DNA from 2 places in the Variovorax sp. GW821-FHT10C12 genome. Region 2 is predicted to be linked to the other one. Evidence: predicted binding sites of a transcription regulator. Region 2 holds the regulator's gene; the other holds the start of a gene.

Region 1 (7,129 bases), on a different contig from region 2:
CGCGCTGGTGCCGGGCGGGCCCGAGGGCAATGAATTCTTCGTCAGCTTCGCACCGAGCGAAAACCGGCTGACACAATAGCGGCCGTGAGCTCCCTCCCGCCTTCCGCCGCCGCCCCGCGCCCCGCGCAGATCCTCGTCATCGACGACGAACCCGACCTGCGCACGCTCTACGAACTCACGCTGCTGCGTGAAGGCTACCGGGTGGAAGCCGCGGGGAGCGTGTCCGAAGCCTGGCAGCACCTGGAGGCCGGTCGCTTCGACGCCGTGATCACCGACATGCGGCTGCCCGACGGCGAAGGCATGGAGATCATCCATCGCATCCAGAAAGACCAGCGCAGCGAACGCTGCGTGGTCATGACCGCCTACGGCTCGGCCGAGAACGCGGTCGAGGCATTGAAGGCCGGCGCCTTCGACTACCTCACGAAGCCGGTCGACCTGAAGCAGTTCCGCGCCGTGGTGGCCTCGGCCGTGCAGGCCAACCGCGCCGCGGTGGTCGTACCGCAGAAGGCGCCGCCGCAGGCCGCCGGCCACGGCGGCGAACGCCCCGACGCACTGGCCGTGACGCGCAGCGGCGCCACCGCGCTCGACCGGCTGGTCGGCGACTCCGACCCGATGCGCCTCGTCAAGTCGCGCATCGCCAAGGTGGCGCGCGGCATGGCGCCGGTGCTGGTGCGCGGCGAGTCGGGCACCGGCAAGGAGCTGGTCGCGCGCGCCGTGCACGGCTGCAGCCAACGCAGCGAAGGCCCCTTCGTCGCGGTGAACTGCGGCGCGATTCCCGAGAACCTGCTCGAGGCCGAGTTCTTCGGCGCCAAGAAGGGCTCGTACACGGGCTCGTCGCAAGACCGCGACGGCTACTTCCAGGCGGCGCGCGACGGCACGCTGTTCCTCGACGAGATCGGCGACCTGCCGCTGGCCATGCAGTCGAAGCTGCTGCGCGCCATCCAGGAGCGCAGCGTGCGCGCCATCGGCTCGACGCAAGAAGACGCGGTCGACGTGCGCATCGTGAGCGCCACCCATAAAGACCTGCACGCCGAGGTGCTGGCCGGTCGCTTCCGGCAGGACCTGTTCTACCGCCTCAACGTGATCGAGATCGCGGTGCCCGCGCTGCGCGAGCGCCGCGAAGACCTGCCCGCGCTGTGCACCGCGCTGCTCGCGCGCATCGCGCAGGACGGCGGCCTGCCGGTGCCGCGCCTGTCCGACGCGCTGCTGCTGCGCCTGGCCCAGCACCCGCTCGACGGCAACGTGCGCGAGCTCGAGAACCTGCTGCACCGCGCCGTGGCGCTGAACGACGGCGACGAGCTGCACATCGACCTGATGGGCGCGATGACGCCGATGCCGGCCGCGCCGCGCAGCGAATCCGCCGAAGCGCCGCCCGCCGTTGCGGTGGCTGCGCCCCCCGCGCCGGCCGTCGAACCCAAGCCCGCACCGCCGCCGCTGCCCTCCGACCTGCAAGCCTGGCTCGACCAGCAGGAGCGCGAGATCCTCGTGCGCGCGCTGCACGAAAGCGGCTTCAACCGCACGGCCGCCGCCGCGCGGCTGGGCATGAGCCTGCGCCAGATCCGCTACCGCATCGCGCGCCTGGGCATCTCCACGCCCAACGGCGACGACGGTGCCACCGCGCATGCCGACGACTGACGACCTCGCCACGACACCGGCCGGCGACGACAGACTTTGGCGCGCCGGCTGGTACCGCTTCGCCAAGGCCCTGCCCTCGCCCAACTTCGGCCCGCGCCCCGTCGGCGCGCAGACCGACCTGATCGTGCTGCACTCCATCAGCCTGCCGCCGGGTGAATACGGCGGTGACGCCGTGCAGCAGCTCTTCACCAACCGGCTCGACTGGGACGCGCACCCGTACTTCCAGTCGATCCGCGGGCTCGAGGTGTCCTCGCATTTCTATGTGCGGCGCAACGGCGAGCTCTGGCAGTTCGTGAGCTGCGAGGACCGCGCCTGGCACGCCGGCGTGTCGTCGTGGCGCGGGCGCACCAACTGCAACGACGACTCGGTCGGCATCGAGCTCGAAGGCCTCGAGGGCGAGCGCTTCGAAGACGCGCAGTACGAAACGCTGGCCAGCCTGTGCGCCGCGCTCGCGCAGCACTACGCCATCGCCCACATCGCCGGCCACGAGCACATCGCGCCCGGCCGCAAGCAGGACCCCGGCGCCGGTTTCGACTGGCGCCTGCTGCGCGAACAGCTCGGCTGGAATCCACAGATGTTTCCCGAGCAGGTGGTGGCGCGCTAATTTTTTCAATCGCGCGGCGCCTCGTGATGCGGCGCTCTCGCGGCGCAGCAATTCGATGAGCGCAAGCGCGCAGCGCAGCAACCATGCGGCCTGCAGGCCCAAATCGCCTTGCAAGCCGCGCCAGACGTGGGTTTCGCCACCATGGGCCAGTATTCACGCGGCATCGCTGGCGATGTGCTGAGTCCGATGCAATTTCCGTAGGGGTTGTATCCAGGGGCAAACACTACATCTAGTGGTTGTAGCCCTCCCAGACCCTAGATATAGTGTCCTCCCGTTCGGCAACAACGCCGACGCAAGGCCCGCGAGGCCTTGCCAACCAACAAGAATTGCACAACCGAGAGGAAGCGAATGCAAACTGCACTGAACACCCCGTCGACCCCCCGCGCCGTCCCCGCGACGCCGCAGCAGCAACAAGACACTGCGGGCTCGCCCACCGGTCAGAACCTCGCCCACTACCAGATCATTCGCCGCAACGGCGCCGTCGTTCCCTTCGAACCGAACAAGATCGCCATCGCCATGATGAAGGCCTTCCTGGCCGTGCATGGCACCCAGGGCGCGGCTTCGGCCAGCGTGCGCGAAACGGTCGACGTGCTCACGCAAGGCGTGATCCGCGCCATGGTGCGCTCGCGTCCGGGCGGCGGCACCTTCCACATCGAAGACGTGCAGGACCAGGTCGAGCTCGGCCTGATGCGCGGCGGCCACCATGAAATCGCACGCGCCTACGTGCTGTACCGCGAACGCCGCACCCAGGAACGCTCCAAGCAAGGCGAGCAGGACGTGCCCGCCGCACCGGCACTGCACGTGCTCGACAACGGCGAGCGCGTGGCGCTGGACCTGAACGAGCTCAAGGGCCTGATCGAGTCGGCCTGCCAGGGCCTGGGCGACAGCATCACCGCCGCCCCCATCGTCGCCGAGACGATGCGCAACCTGTACGACGGCGTGCCGCTGGACGAGGTCTACAAGGCGTCCATCCTCGCGGCCCGCACGCTGATCGAGAAGGACCCCGACTACACCTTCGCCACCGCGCGCCTGCTGCTGCACACGATCTTCAAGGAGATCATCGGCCGCGAAGTGATGCCGGTCGACCGTGCCACCGCCTACGCCGACTACTTCCCGCAATTCATCAAGAAGGGCGTGGACAACGAGCTGCTCGACGAAAAGCTGCTGCAGTACGACCTGCCCCGCCTGGGCGCCGCCCTCAAGGCCGAGCGCGACAACCAGTTCGACTACCTGGGCCTGCAGACGCTGTACGACCGCTACTTCCTGCACGTGCGCAAGTCGCGCATCGAGCTGCCGCAGGCGTTCTTCATGCGCGTGGCCATGGGCCTGTCGCTGAACGAAATCGACCGCGAAGCCCGCGCCATCGAGTTCTACGAAGTGCTGTCGTCGTTCGACTTCATGTCGAGCACGCCCACGCTGTTCAACGCCGGCACGCTGCGCTCGCAGCTGTCCAGCTGCTACCTGACCACCGTGCCCGACGACCTGGACGGCATCTACGAGTCGATCAAGGAAAACGCGCTGCTGTCGAAGTTCGCCGGCGGCCTGGGCAACGACTGGACCCGCGTGCGCGCGCTGGGCAGCCACATCAAGGGCACCAACGGCGAATCGCAAGGCGTGGTGCCGTTCCTGAAGGTGGTGAACGACACGGCCGTGGCCGTGAACCAGGGCGGCAAGCGCAAGGGCGCCGTCTGCACGTACCTGGAAACCTGGCACCTCGACATCGAGGAGTTCCTGGAGCTGCGCAAGAACACCGGCGACGACCGCCGCCGCACGCACGACATGAACACCGCCAACTGGATCCCCGACCTGTTCATGCGCCGCGTGATGGAAAAGGGCACCTGGACGCTGTTCTCGCCCTCCAACGTGCCTGACCTGCACGACCTGTTCGGCGCCGACTTCGAGAAGGCCTACGTCGCCTACGAAGAGAAGGCCGCCCGCGGCGAGATCAAGCCCGCGCGCACCATCCAGGCATCGGACCTGTGGCGCAAGATGCTCACGATGCTGTTCGAGACCGGCCACCCCTGGATCACGTTCAAGGACGCCTGCAACGTGCGCTCGCCGCAGCAGCACGCCGGCGTCGTGCACTCGTCGAACCTGTGCACCGAGATCACGCTGAACACCAGCGACACCGAAACCGCGGTGTGCAACCTGGGTTCCGTGAACCTGCTGCAGCATCTGAAGGACGGCAAGGTCGACCAGGAGAAGCTCCAGAAGACGATCTCCACGGCGATGCGCATGCTCGACAACGTGATCGACATCAACTACTACGCTGTGAAGAAGGCGCGCGACTCCAACCTGCGCCACCGTCCGGTCGGCCTGGGCCTGATGGGCTTCCAGGACGCGCTGTACGAGCTGCGCATTCCCTACGCCTCGCAGGAAGCCGTGCAGTTCGCCGACGAGTCGATGGAAGCCATCTGCTACCACGCGTACTCGGCATCGGCCGATCTGGCGCGCGAACGCGGCAAGTACTCGAGCTACAAGGGCTCGCTGTGGGACAAGGGCATCCTGCCGATCGACACGCTCGACCTGCTCGAGAAGGCCCGCGGCGGCTACGTCGAGGTGGACCGCTCGTCCACGCTCGACTGGGACGCACTGCGCCAGAAGATCAAGAGCCAGGGCATGCGCAATTCGAACTGCGTGGCCATCGCTCCGACCGCGACCATCTCGAACATCATCGGCGTCGACGCCTCGATCGAACCCTGCTTCGGCAACCTGTCGGTCAAGTCGAACCTGTCGGGCGAGTTCACCGTGATCAACCACTACCTGGTGCGCGACCTGAAGCGCCTGGGCCTGTGGGACGACGTGATGGTCATGGACCTGAAGCACTTCGACGGTTCGCTGCGCCCCATCGACCGCGTGCCGCAGGACGTGAAGGCGCTGTACGCCACCGCGTTCGAAGTGGAAACCACGTGGCTCGTCGAAGCCGCCGCGCGTCGCCAGAAGTGGATCGACCAGGCGCAGTCGCTGAACATCTATATGGCCGGCGCCTCGGGCAAGAAGCTCGACGACACCTACAAGCTCGCCTGGCTGCGCGGCCTGAAGACCACGTACTACCTGCGCACGCAGAGCGCAACGCACGCTGAAAAGTCGACGGTGCAATCGGGCCGTCTCAACGCGGTGTCGTCGGGCAACGACGCACCCTCGGGCATGAGCGCACTCGAAGCCGCCGCTGCTGCAGCGCAGGCACAGATGAGCGCGATGCCCGCCACCGACATCGCGTTCTGCGGTGTCGACGATCCGACCTGCGAAGCCTGCCAGTGATGTGCAAGTGAAGCGTCAACACACCAGACGCTTCGATCGATCAGCGAGGTGCTCGCACACGTAAAAAGCGCGCGACGTTCAATCAATCAAGGCATTGACTGACGTCTCGCGATGCATGCGAGCAACATAACAACCCCATAAATGGCGCACGATGTGAACGAGCACTTTGCAACTCACATCGTTGCTCCGATAATTGCGCATTGGATTTTTCTATGTTGACCTGGGACGAAGAAGTCAAGCCCTCCTTACCAAAGGATATGCAACAAGGATTGCAGCAGCACCACGCATCGACCAGCGGTTCTTCCGCAGGTCGCGCGGTCGCCGCTCCGACTTCGTCGCTTGCACAACCCGCCACTGCCACCGCACCGGTGGCCGCCGCTGCAGGCCAGCGCGTCAAAGCTTCCGACAAGCGGATCATCAACGGCCAGACCGACGTCAACCAACTGGTGCCGTTCAAGTACAAGTGGGCCTGGGAAAAGTACCTCGCCACCTGCGCCAACCACTGGATGCCGCAGGAAGTGAACATGACGCGTGACATCGCGTTGTGGAAAGACCCGAACGGCCTGACCGAAGACGAGCGTCGCATCGTCAAGCGCAACCTCGGCTTCTTCGTGACCGCCGACTCGCTGGCCGCCAACAACATCGTGCTGGGCACCTACCGCCACATCACGGCCCCCGAGTGCCGCCAGTTCCTGCTGCGCCAGGCCTTCGAGGAAGCGATCCACACGCACGCGTACCAGTACATCGTCGAGTCGCTCGGCCTGGACGAGAGCGAGATCTTCAACGCCTACAACGAAGTGCAATCGATCCGCGAGAAGGACCAGTTCCTGCTCCCGTTCATCGACGCCATCAGCGACCCGCTCTTCAAGACCGGCACGCACGAGACCGACCAGACGCTGCTCAAGTCGCTCATCGTGTTCGCCTGCCTGATGGAAGGCCTCTTCTTCTACGTCGGCTTCACGCAGATCCTTGCGCTGGGCCGCCAGAACAAGATGACCGGCGCCGCCGAGCAGTACCAGTACATCCTGCGCGACGAGTCGATGCACTGCAATTTCGGCATCGACCTGATCAACCAGCTCAAGCTCGAGAATCCTGGCCTGTGGACCGCAGAGTTCAAGGCCGAGATCAAAGACCTCTTCATGAAGGCCGTCGAGCTCGAATACAAATACGCCGAAGACACCATGCCGCGCGGCGTGCTCGGCATGAACGCCTCCATGTTCAAGGGCTACCTGCGCTACATCGCCAACCGGCGCGCGCAGCAGATCGGCCTCGAAACGCTCTTCCCGAACGAGGAAAACCCGTTCCCCTGGATGAGCGAAATGATTGACCTGAAGAAAGAGCGCAACTTTTTCGAAACCCGCGTGATCGAGTACCAGTCGGGTGGTGCGCTCTCCTGGGATTGAATTTTTCGATACACAACAATTCATGAATTCAAGAATTGCCCTTGCCACCGATCGCGCCACAGAGCGCGGCATGGACGAGGGCTCAGGTGTTCATGGTGCTGGGGCTCAGATTCCAACGCCATGAATCGCTTCACGCTCCCAACGCGCGTGGAGTGCTTCAATAGGTTGATTTTTTCAACTTGATCAAGGAGAAATAGAAATGGCAACTGCAAAGAAAGCGCCGGCC
Region 2 (7,129 bases):
GGCGCGAAGAAGCTCACGTGGCCGATGCCGTCCACGTGGCCCGAGACGATGTGGCCGCCGAGGCGGTCGCTCGCGCGCAGGGCCTTCTCGAGGTTGATGCGGCTGCCTTCGTCGGTCAGGCCGGCCGTCTTGTCGAGGGACTCCGCGGAAATGTCGATGGTGAATTGCCCGCGTTCAGGTGCGAGCGTGGTGACCGTCATGCAGGCGCCGTTGAGCGCGATGCTGTCGCCGAGCCCGACGTCGTCGAGGTAGCCGTCGGGCACCTCGATGCTGAGTCGCTTGCCGTAGGAGGAGGAGGTGCCGAGGTCGTGGATGGCGGCGATGCGCCCCACGCCGGTGATGATTCCGGTGAACATTTCCACATTTTCGCAGACATCGAGGGGTCTTCGGCCCGAAGGGCCGGTTTGCGGCTGCGAATGTGCCGCGCCGCGTGGGCGGCGGCTCAGAAGCGGTCGCGGCCGACGACGCGCGCGACGATGCGCAAGTCGGGCCCCAGCATGTCCACCGACTTGAATTCGAGCGGCAAGGCGCCCGCCAGCGAGGTGAGCGGGCCCTCGGCATGCAGGTGGCTGGCGATGTCGAGCCCGCTGCCGATCAGCTTGGGCGCCAGGTACACCAGCAGCTCGTCCACGCAGCCTTCGCGCAGCAGCGAACCGTTGAGCTTGTGGCCCGATTCGACGTGCAGCTCGTTGACGCCGCGCGCCGCGAGGTCCTGGAGCATCGCGGGCAGGTCGACCTTGCCGTGCAGGTTGGGCAGGCAGGTGATGGTGGCGCCGCGGGCTTCGAGCGCGGCTGCCTTTTCTTCGTTGTGGCGGCTGGCGGCGTAGATCCAGACGGCGCGGCCAGCTATGAAAATGTGAGCGTCGGGCGAGGTCTGGAGATGGCTGTCGACCACCACGAGGTGGGGCTGGCGCGGCGTGTCGACCAGGCGCACGTCCAGGCGCGGGTTGTCTTCGAGCAGCGTGCCGACGCCGGTCAGCACCGCGCCGGTGCGGGCCCGCCAAGCATGGCCGTCGGTGCGCGCAGCCTCGCCGGTGATCCACTGGCTCACGCCGTTGTGCAGGCCGGTGCGGCCATCGAGCGAGGCGGCAATCTTCATTCGAACCCAGGGCTGCTTGCGGATCATGCGGCTGAAGAAGCCGATGTTGAGTTCGCGGGATTCGTCGGCGCCCGGGCCGACTTCGACTTCGACGCCCGCCGCGCGCAGGCGCTCGAAGCCTTGTCCCGACACGAGCGGGTTCGGGTCGGCGAGCGAGGCCACGACGCGGCGCACGCCGGCGGCGATCAGCGCGTCGCAGCAGGGGCCGGTGCGGCCGTGGTGCGAGCAGGGTTCGAGCGTGACGTAGGCGGTGGCGCCCGCGGTCGAATGGCCCTGGGCCTGCGCATCGCGCAGCGCCATCACCTCGGCATGCGGACCGCCGGCTTGTTGCGTGTGGCCCTGGCCGATCACGCGGCCTTCAGCGTCGCACAGCACGCAGCCGACGCGCGGGTTCGGGTCGGTCAGGCGGATCGCGGAGGCGGCCAGCCGCAGGGCGGTGGCGATGTGGGAGGCGTCGTGTCGGGAAGAGGACATGCCGGGTTCGTTCACGCCTTCTCGGGGGTCAGATGTCGCGCAGCAGCTGGCGGAACTCGTCCACGTCCTCGAAGCTGCGGTACACCGAGGCAAAGCGCACGTAGGCGACCTTGTCGAGTTTCTTGAGTTCGCGCATCACGAGCTCGCCGACTTTCGTCGAGTCGATTTCGCGCAGGCCGCTGGCCAGCAGCTTCTGTTCGATGCGCAGCAGGGCGTTGTCGATCTGCTCGATGCTCACGGGGCGCTTGCGCAGCGCCAGCATCATCGAGGCGCGGACCTTGGTCGAGTCGAAGTCGGCGCGGCTGCCGTCCTTCTTGACCACGACGGGGAAATTGACGTCCGGGCGCTCATACGTGGTGAAGCGCTTGTCGCAGGCGCTGCACTGGCGGCGCCTGCGGACGAAGTCGGCGTCTTCCGAAACGCGGGTCTCGACGACCTGCGTTTCGAGATGACCGCAAAAAGGGCATTTCATGCGGCCAGTGCTTCTCTTCTTCTATTTACGAAATCAACGGTAGACAGGGAAGCGGCTCGTCAAGGCGTGGACCTTGGCGCGCACCGCGTCGATGTTCGCCGCGTCGCGCGGGTTCTCGAGCACGTCGGCCACCAGGTTCGCCGTGATGCGGGCCTCTTCGTCCTTGAAGCCGCGCGTGGTCATGGCGGGGGTGCCAATACGCACGCCGCTGGTGACCATCGGCTTTTCCGGGTCGTTGGGGATCGCGTTCTTGTTGATCGTCATGTGGGCGGCGCCCAGCACGGCTTCGGCTTCCTTGCCGGTGATGCCCTTGGAACGAAGGTCGACCAGCATGACGTGGCTTTCGGTGCGTCCGCTCACGATGCGCAGGCCGCGCGAGGTGAGGGTGTCGGCCACGATCTGGGCGTTCTTGACCACCTGTTGCTGGTAGGCCTTGAACTCGGGCGTCAGGGCTTCCTTGAACGCGACGGCCTTGGCGGCGATCACGTGCATCAGCGGGCCGCCTTGCAGGCCGGGGAAGATGGCGCTGTTGATCGCCTTCTCGTGCTGCGACTTCATCAGGATGATGCCGCCGCGCGGGCCGCGCAGGCTCTTGTGCGTGGTCGAGGTCACGATGTCGGCGTGCGGCACCGGGTTGGGGTACACGCCCGCGGCCACGAGGCCGGCGTAGTGGGCGATGTCGACCATGAAGATCGCGCCGACGTCCTTGGCGACCTTGGCGAAACGCTCGAAGTCGATGTGCAGCGAGTAGGCCGATGCGCCCGCGATGATCAGCTTGGGCATGTGCTCATGCGCCTTGCGTTCCATCGCGTCGTAGTCGATGGCTTCGTTGGCGTCCAGGCCGTAGCTCACCACGTTGAACCACTTGCCGCTCATGTTCAGCGGCATGCCGTGGGTCAGGTGGCCGCCTTCGGCCAGGCTCATGCCCATGATGGTGTCGCCGGGCTTCAGGAAGGCGAGCATCACGGCTTCGTTGGCCGAGGCACCGCAATGCGGCTGCACGTTCGCGGCGTCGGCGCCGAAGATCTGCTTGACGCGGTCGATGGCCAGTTGCTCGGCCACGTCGACGTGCTCGCAGCCGCCGTAGTAGCGCTTGCCCGGGTAGCCTTCGGCGTATTTATTAGTGAGCTGCGAGCCCTGGGCGGCCATGACGGCCGGCGAGGCGTAGTTCTCGCTGGCGATCAGCTCGATGTGGTGTTCCTGGCGCGCGTTTTCGGCTTGAATGGCGGCCCAGATTTCGGGATCGGTCTGTTCGACCAGGATATTGCGTTGGTACATGGCAGTCCTTTGAAGACGAGGTCCTTGTTCAACCAAACAAGGGCTGCCCAGGCGAACGGCTGAACGCCTGTTGTGGTCAGGCGGCACGCTTCCCAGTGGTATTCCACGTCAGCGCGTGGCACCTTTTTCAGGGTGCTGCGCCTATCGCCAGTCGCGTACAGGCCGAGTGTAGCGCAGGCCCGGAGGCTTCCGGGCCGCAGGGCTTCAGGAAACTGCGGAGAGCAGGGCGACCTTGGCCGGCTCGCTGCCGGTGGCCGGTTCTTCACGCGCCGGCTTGGCCGGTGCCACGACCGGAATTGGCTGTGCACGCGCCGTGGTCGGCGGCGGCACGACCATCGTCGACGGCGCACGGCCGGCGGCGACCTGACGCAGGCGCTCGTGCTCGGCCAGCACCTTGGCGGCATAGCCGCCGTCGTCGTCGAGGTTGGCGGCGCCCACGTAGTAGCGCAGGCCGCCTTCGAGCGAACCGGCGCGGGCGATGCATTCCTGCAGCACCTTCACGCCGACGCGCATGTTGGTCACCGGGTCGAAGGCGGTGAGCGTGCCGCCCGCGCTTTCGTACTTGTCGCCATGCACGCGGGTCATGACCTGCATCAGGCCCTGGGCGCCGACGTGGCTTTGCGCGAACGGGTTGAAGCTGGATTCGATGGCCATGATGGCCAGGATCAGCGTCGGGTCGAGCTTGGTGCGCTTGCCGATCTGGTAAGCCTCGGAGACCAGCACGCTCAGCGGCTCGGCCGCAACGCGGTACTTCTTGCTGAGCCAGTAGGCCACCGCCGCCTGCTGCTTGGGCAGATCGTCGGGACTCGCGGCCGTGGTGCGCTCGATGGCGGTCGGCTCCAGGTCGGTGGCTTCGGGCGCGGGCTTGCGCGACTGCAGCCAGCCCATCAGTTGTTCCTCGCCGGTCTTGCGCAGATCGGGCCGCGCCACGAGGGCGAGGGCCGCGAACACGATGGCCAGGCCGACCAGTGCAAACCCGTTGTGGGTGATTTCAAAAAAGCCGTCTGCCACATCGGACACGAAGGTCCGTAGCCCGCGGGCTGTGGCATCAAACGCCTTGCTCATCGCTTTTTTTCCTTTCTGTGCGGCACCTGGCATGCAGCGCCGAAAGGGCGATGGATGAAGGCAGCGGCGCTTGGATTGGTATGTACGAATCAGGCTCCGCGCATGGAGGGGGTGGGGTAAGGAGCGCGGCGGCCTGATCACGCCGGTGGAATTCGGCAGCGGATTCAGGAAGGCCCTCCTGCGTCCGGCAGCGAGGGCAGGCGGATTCTAGCGTGGCTAAATACACGGTCAAGCATAAGGATTTGGTTTCATATGTTAATAAGTGCTTGAAGAATCCCCTCGTCCGAGGGGGCTCCAGGGGGAGTGCACCTACGGGAAATCCCTGGGAAAAAGGCATTTGCAAAGGAAGGGAGGGACGCCTAATCTGGACGGGCCTGAGGTTTCAGGCGTTTTTCCGAAGTCAGGCAGTCCGAGGTGCAAGTCAAGGACTCGAACGATGGAGGACTCCACGGCGGCAATCTCTTGCTGCCAGCACGGCGGGAACCAATTGACTTCCGGTCGCGCGAATCGATGGCATGGGTTTTGAGCCCGCCATCAAGCCCGGTGACAAGACACTTCGTCGACTCACCGGGCTTTCTTGTTTGTGGCGTTCACACTTTCGGCCTACCGATCCTGTCGAGGGGCGCGCGGGCATCGCAATGCCTCGCCAAAAGGGAACGCATTCACGTTTCAGCCAACTTTGTTGGCATCTGTTTGCGGCACACTTCTGCGGATGGATGCTGCTTCGATCAAACAAAACAAATGGGTGCGGCGTGGGGTTGTCGCGTTGCTGGTTCTGCTGGCCCTGTGGGTCATCGCCTGGCTGGCGGTGCCGCCGATTGCCAAGAGCCAGCTCCAGAAGATCGCGAGCGAGAAACTGGGCCGGCAGGTCACCGTCGGCAAGATCGATTTCAAGCCCTGGACGCTCGAACTTGCACTGAATGACCTGCGCATCGCCACGGCCGACGGCAAGCAGCCGCAGGTGGCCATCAAGCGCATCTATGTCGACGCCGAACTGCAATCGCTGTTCCGCCTCGCGCCGGTGATCGATGCGGTGACGGTCGAGGCACCCGCGGTGCTGCTCACGCACCAGGCCGACGGCAAGTACGACATCGACGACATCCTGGCCAAGCTGGCCTCGGGCCCGCCGCCCGACCCGAAGGCCGAGCCCGCGCGCTTCGCGATCTACAACATCTCGATCAAGGACGGCGCGGTCGATTTCGACGACCAGACCGTCAAGCGCCGGCACGAGCTGCGCGGCTTCATGCTGAACGTGCCGTTCCTGAGCAACCTCGCGTCCAAGCGCGAGATCACGACCGAGCCCAAGCTGGCCTTTGCGCTCAACGGCAGCCACTTCGACTCGGCCGCCTTCACGACCCCGTTCGCGCAAAGCCGCAAGACCGACGCCCACGTGCAGTTCAAGGGGCTCGACCTCGTGCCGTACCTGGGCTACATCCCCGGCGGCCTGCCGGTGAAGCTGCAGGCCGGCAGCCTGGACGCCGACCTGAAGATCGATTTCCAGCAGACCAACACCATCGGCCTGAAGATCACCGGCACGGTCGAGGCCCACGGCGCCAAGCTGGGCGACGCGCGCGGGCGCGACCTGCTGGGTTTCGACTCGCTCAAGCTGGCACTGGCCGACGTGCGGCCGCTGGAGTCCGTGTTCCACCTGAGCGAGGTCGCGCTGACCAAGCCGCAGTTGGTGGTGGCGCGCGATGCGGCCGGTCAGCTCAACCTGATGGCCACGAACCCCGCGACCGGCGCGGCCGAAAAGGCGGCGCCGCTGCCCGCGCCCGCCGCCAGCGCCCCGGGCGGCAAGCCGGCCGCCGAGAAGCCCAAGCTCAAGGTGCAGGTCGACAAGATCGCGCTCGACGGCGGGCGCATCGGCTGGCGCGACGAGACCGTCAAGCCCGCCGCGGCCATCGACCTCACCGACCTCGGGATCAACCTCACGGCCGTCACCTGGCCCATGGAGAAGCCGGCACAGTTCGACGGCAGCACCGCGGTTGCCGGTGCCACGCTGAAGTTCAAGGGCACCGCGACCGACAAGGTCGCCGACGTGCAGACCGAGGTCGAGGCGCTGCCGCTGTCGCTGGCCGCGCCGTACCTGGCGCAGAGCCTGGAGCCCACGCTCGACGGCAAGCTCAGCGGCCAGATCGACGTGTCCTGGGCCCAGCCTGACCTGAAGTTCAAGGCGCGCCGCCTGGCCGCCGACGGCCTGGCACTGACCCAGGCCAAGACCGCGCTGGCCAGCGTTGGCCGCTTCGAGCTGGTCGATGCCGAGGTCGACATGACCAAGCACACCTTGAACATCGCGTCGTTCACCGCGACCAACCCCAAGGTGAGCGTCGAGCGCGACAACGAGAAGCGCTGGATGTTCGAGCGCTGGCTCAAGACCCCGGCCGGCGGCGCCAAGGTGGCGGCGCCCAAGCCGGCCGACGCCGGCGCGGCGCGCCCCAACAGCGCCAACACCAAGCCCTGGGCGCTGACCCTGGGCACCCTGGCCGTGGACAACGGCAGCCTGTCCTATGCGGACAAGGCCGGCTCGGCGCCGGTGGCGATCGAGGTCACGGCCTTCAAGCTGCACGCCCAGAAGATCGCACCCGACACCAACACCGTCTCGCCGCTGCAGGTGTCGGGCCGCATCGGCGCGGGCCGCCGCGCGGACCCGGGGCGCTTCGACTACAAGGGCACCGTCGTGCTCAAGCCGCTCGCGGCCGAGGGCCGGCTCGAGGTGGCGTCGTTCCCGGCGCATGCCTTCA

What was found. Region 2 encodes NrdR, which represses ribonucleotide reductase genes. Its sites were predicted from a motif close to CACNANATNTNGTG; they were not measured.
Region 1: a site for NrdR is predicted at 2,461-2,474, ahead of AC07OH_RS17910 (ribonucleoside-diphosphate reductase subunit alpha). Genes of this name have one in related genera too.

Annotation. Positions count from the first base shown of each region.
Region 1 covers NZ_JBWKNE010000003.1:290,109-297,237, reverse strand. The annotation lists gene AC07OH_RS17925 (two-component system sensor histidine kinase NtrB) at 1-79, shown strand, start outside; gene AC07OH_RS17920 (sigma-54-dependent transcriptional regulator) at 85-1,635, shown strand; gene ampD (1,6-anhydro-N-acetylmuramyl-L-alanine amidase AmpD) at 1,622-2,239, shown strand; gene AC07OH_RS17910 (ribonucleoside-diphosphate reductase subunit alpha) at 2,588-5,500, shown strand; gene AC07OH_RS17905 (ribonucleotide-diphosphate reductase subunit beta) at 5,713-6,903, shown strand; gene AC07OH_RS17900 (histone H1-like DNA-binding protein) at 7,103-7,129, shown strand, end outside.
Region 2 covers NZ_JBWKNE010000001.1:921,290-928,418, forward strand. The annotation lists gene AC07OH_RS04420 (riboflavin synthase) at 1-356, opposite strand, end outside; gene ribD (bifunctional diaminohydroxyphosphoribosylaminopyrimidine deaminase/5-amino-6-(5-phosphoribosylamino)uracil reductase RibD) at 443-1,573, opposite strand; gene nrdR (transcriptional regulator NrdR) at 1,602-2,045, opposite strand; gene glyA (serine hydroxymethyltransferase) at 2,079-3,323, opposite strand; ZMP/ZTP riboswitch at 3,362-3,488, opposite strand; gene AC07OH_RS04440 (lytic transglycosylase domain-containing protein) at 3,528-4,388, opposite strand; gene AC07OH_RS04445 (DUF748 domain-containing protein) at 5,101-7,129, shown strand, end outside.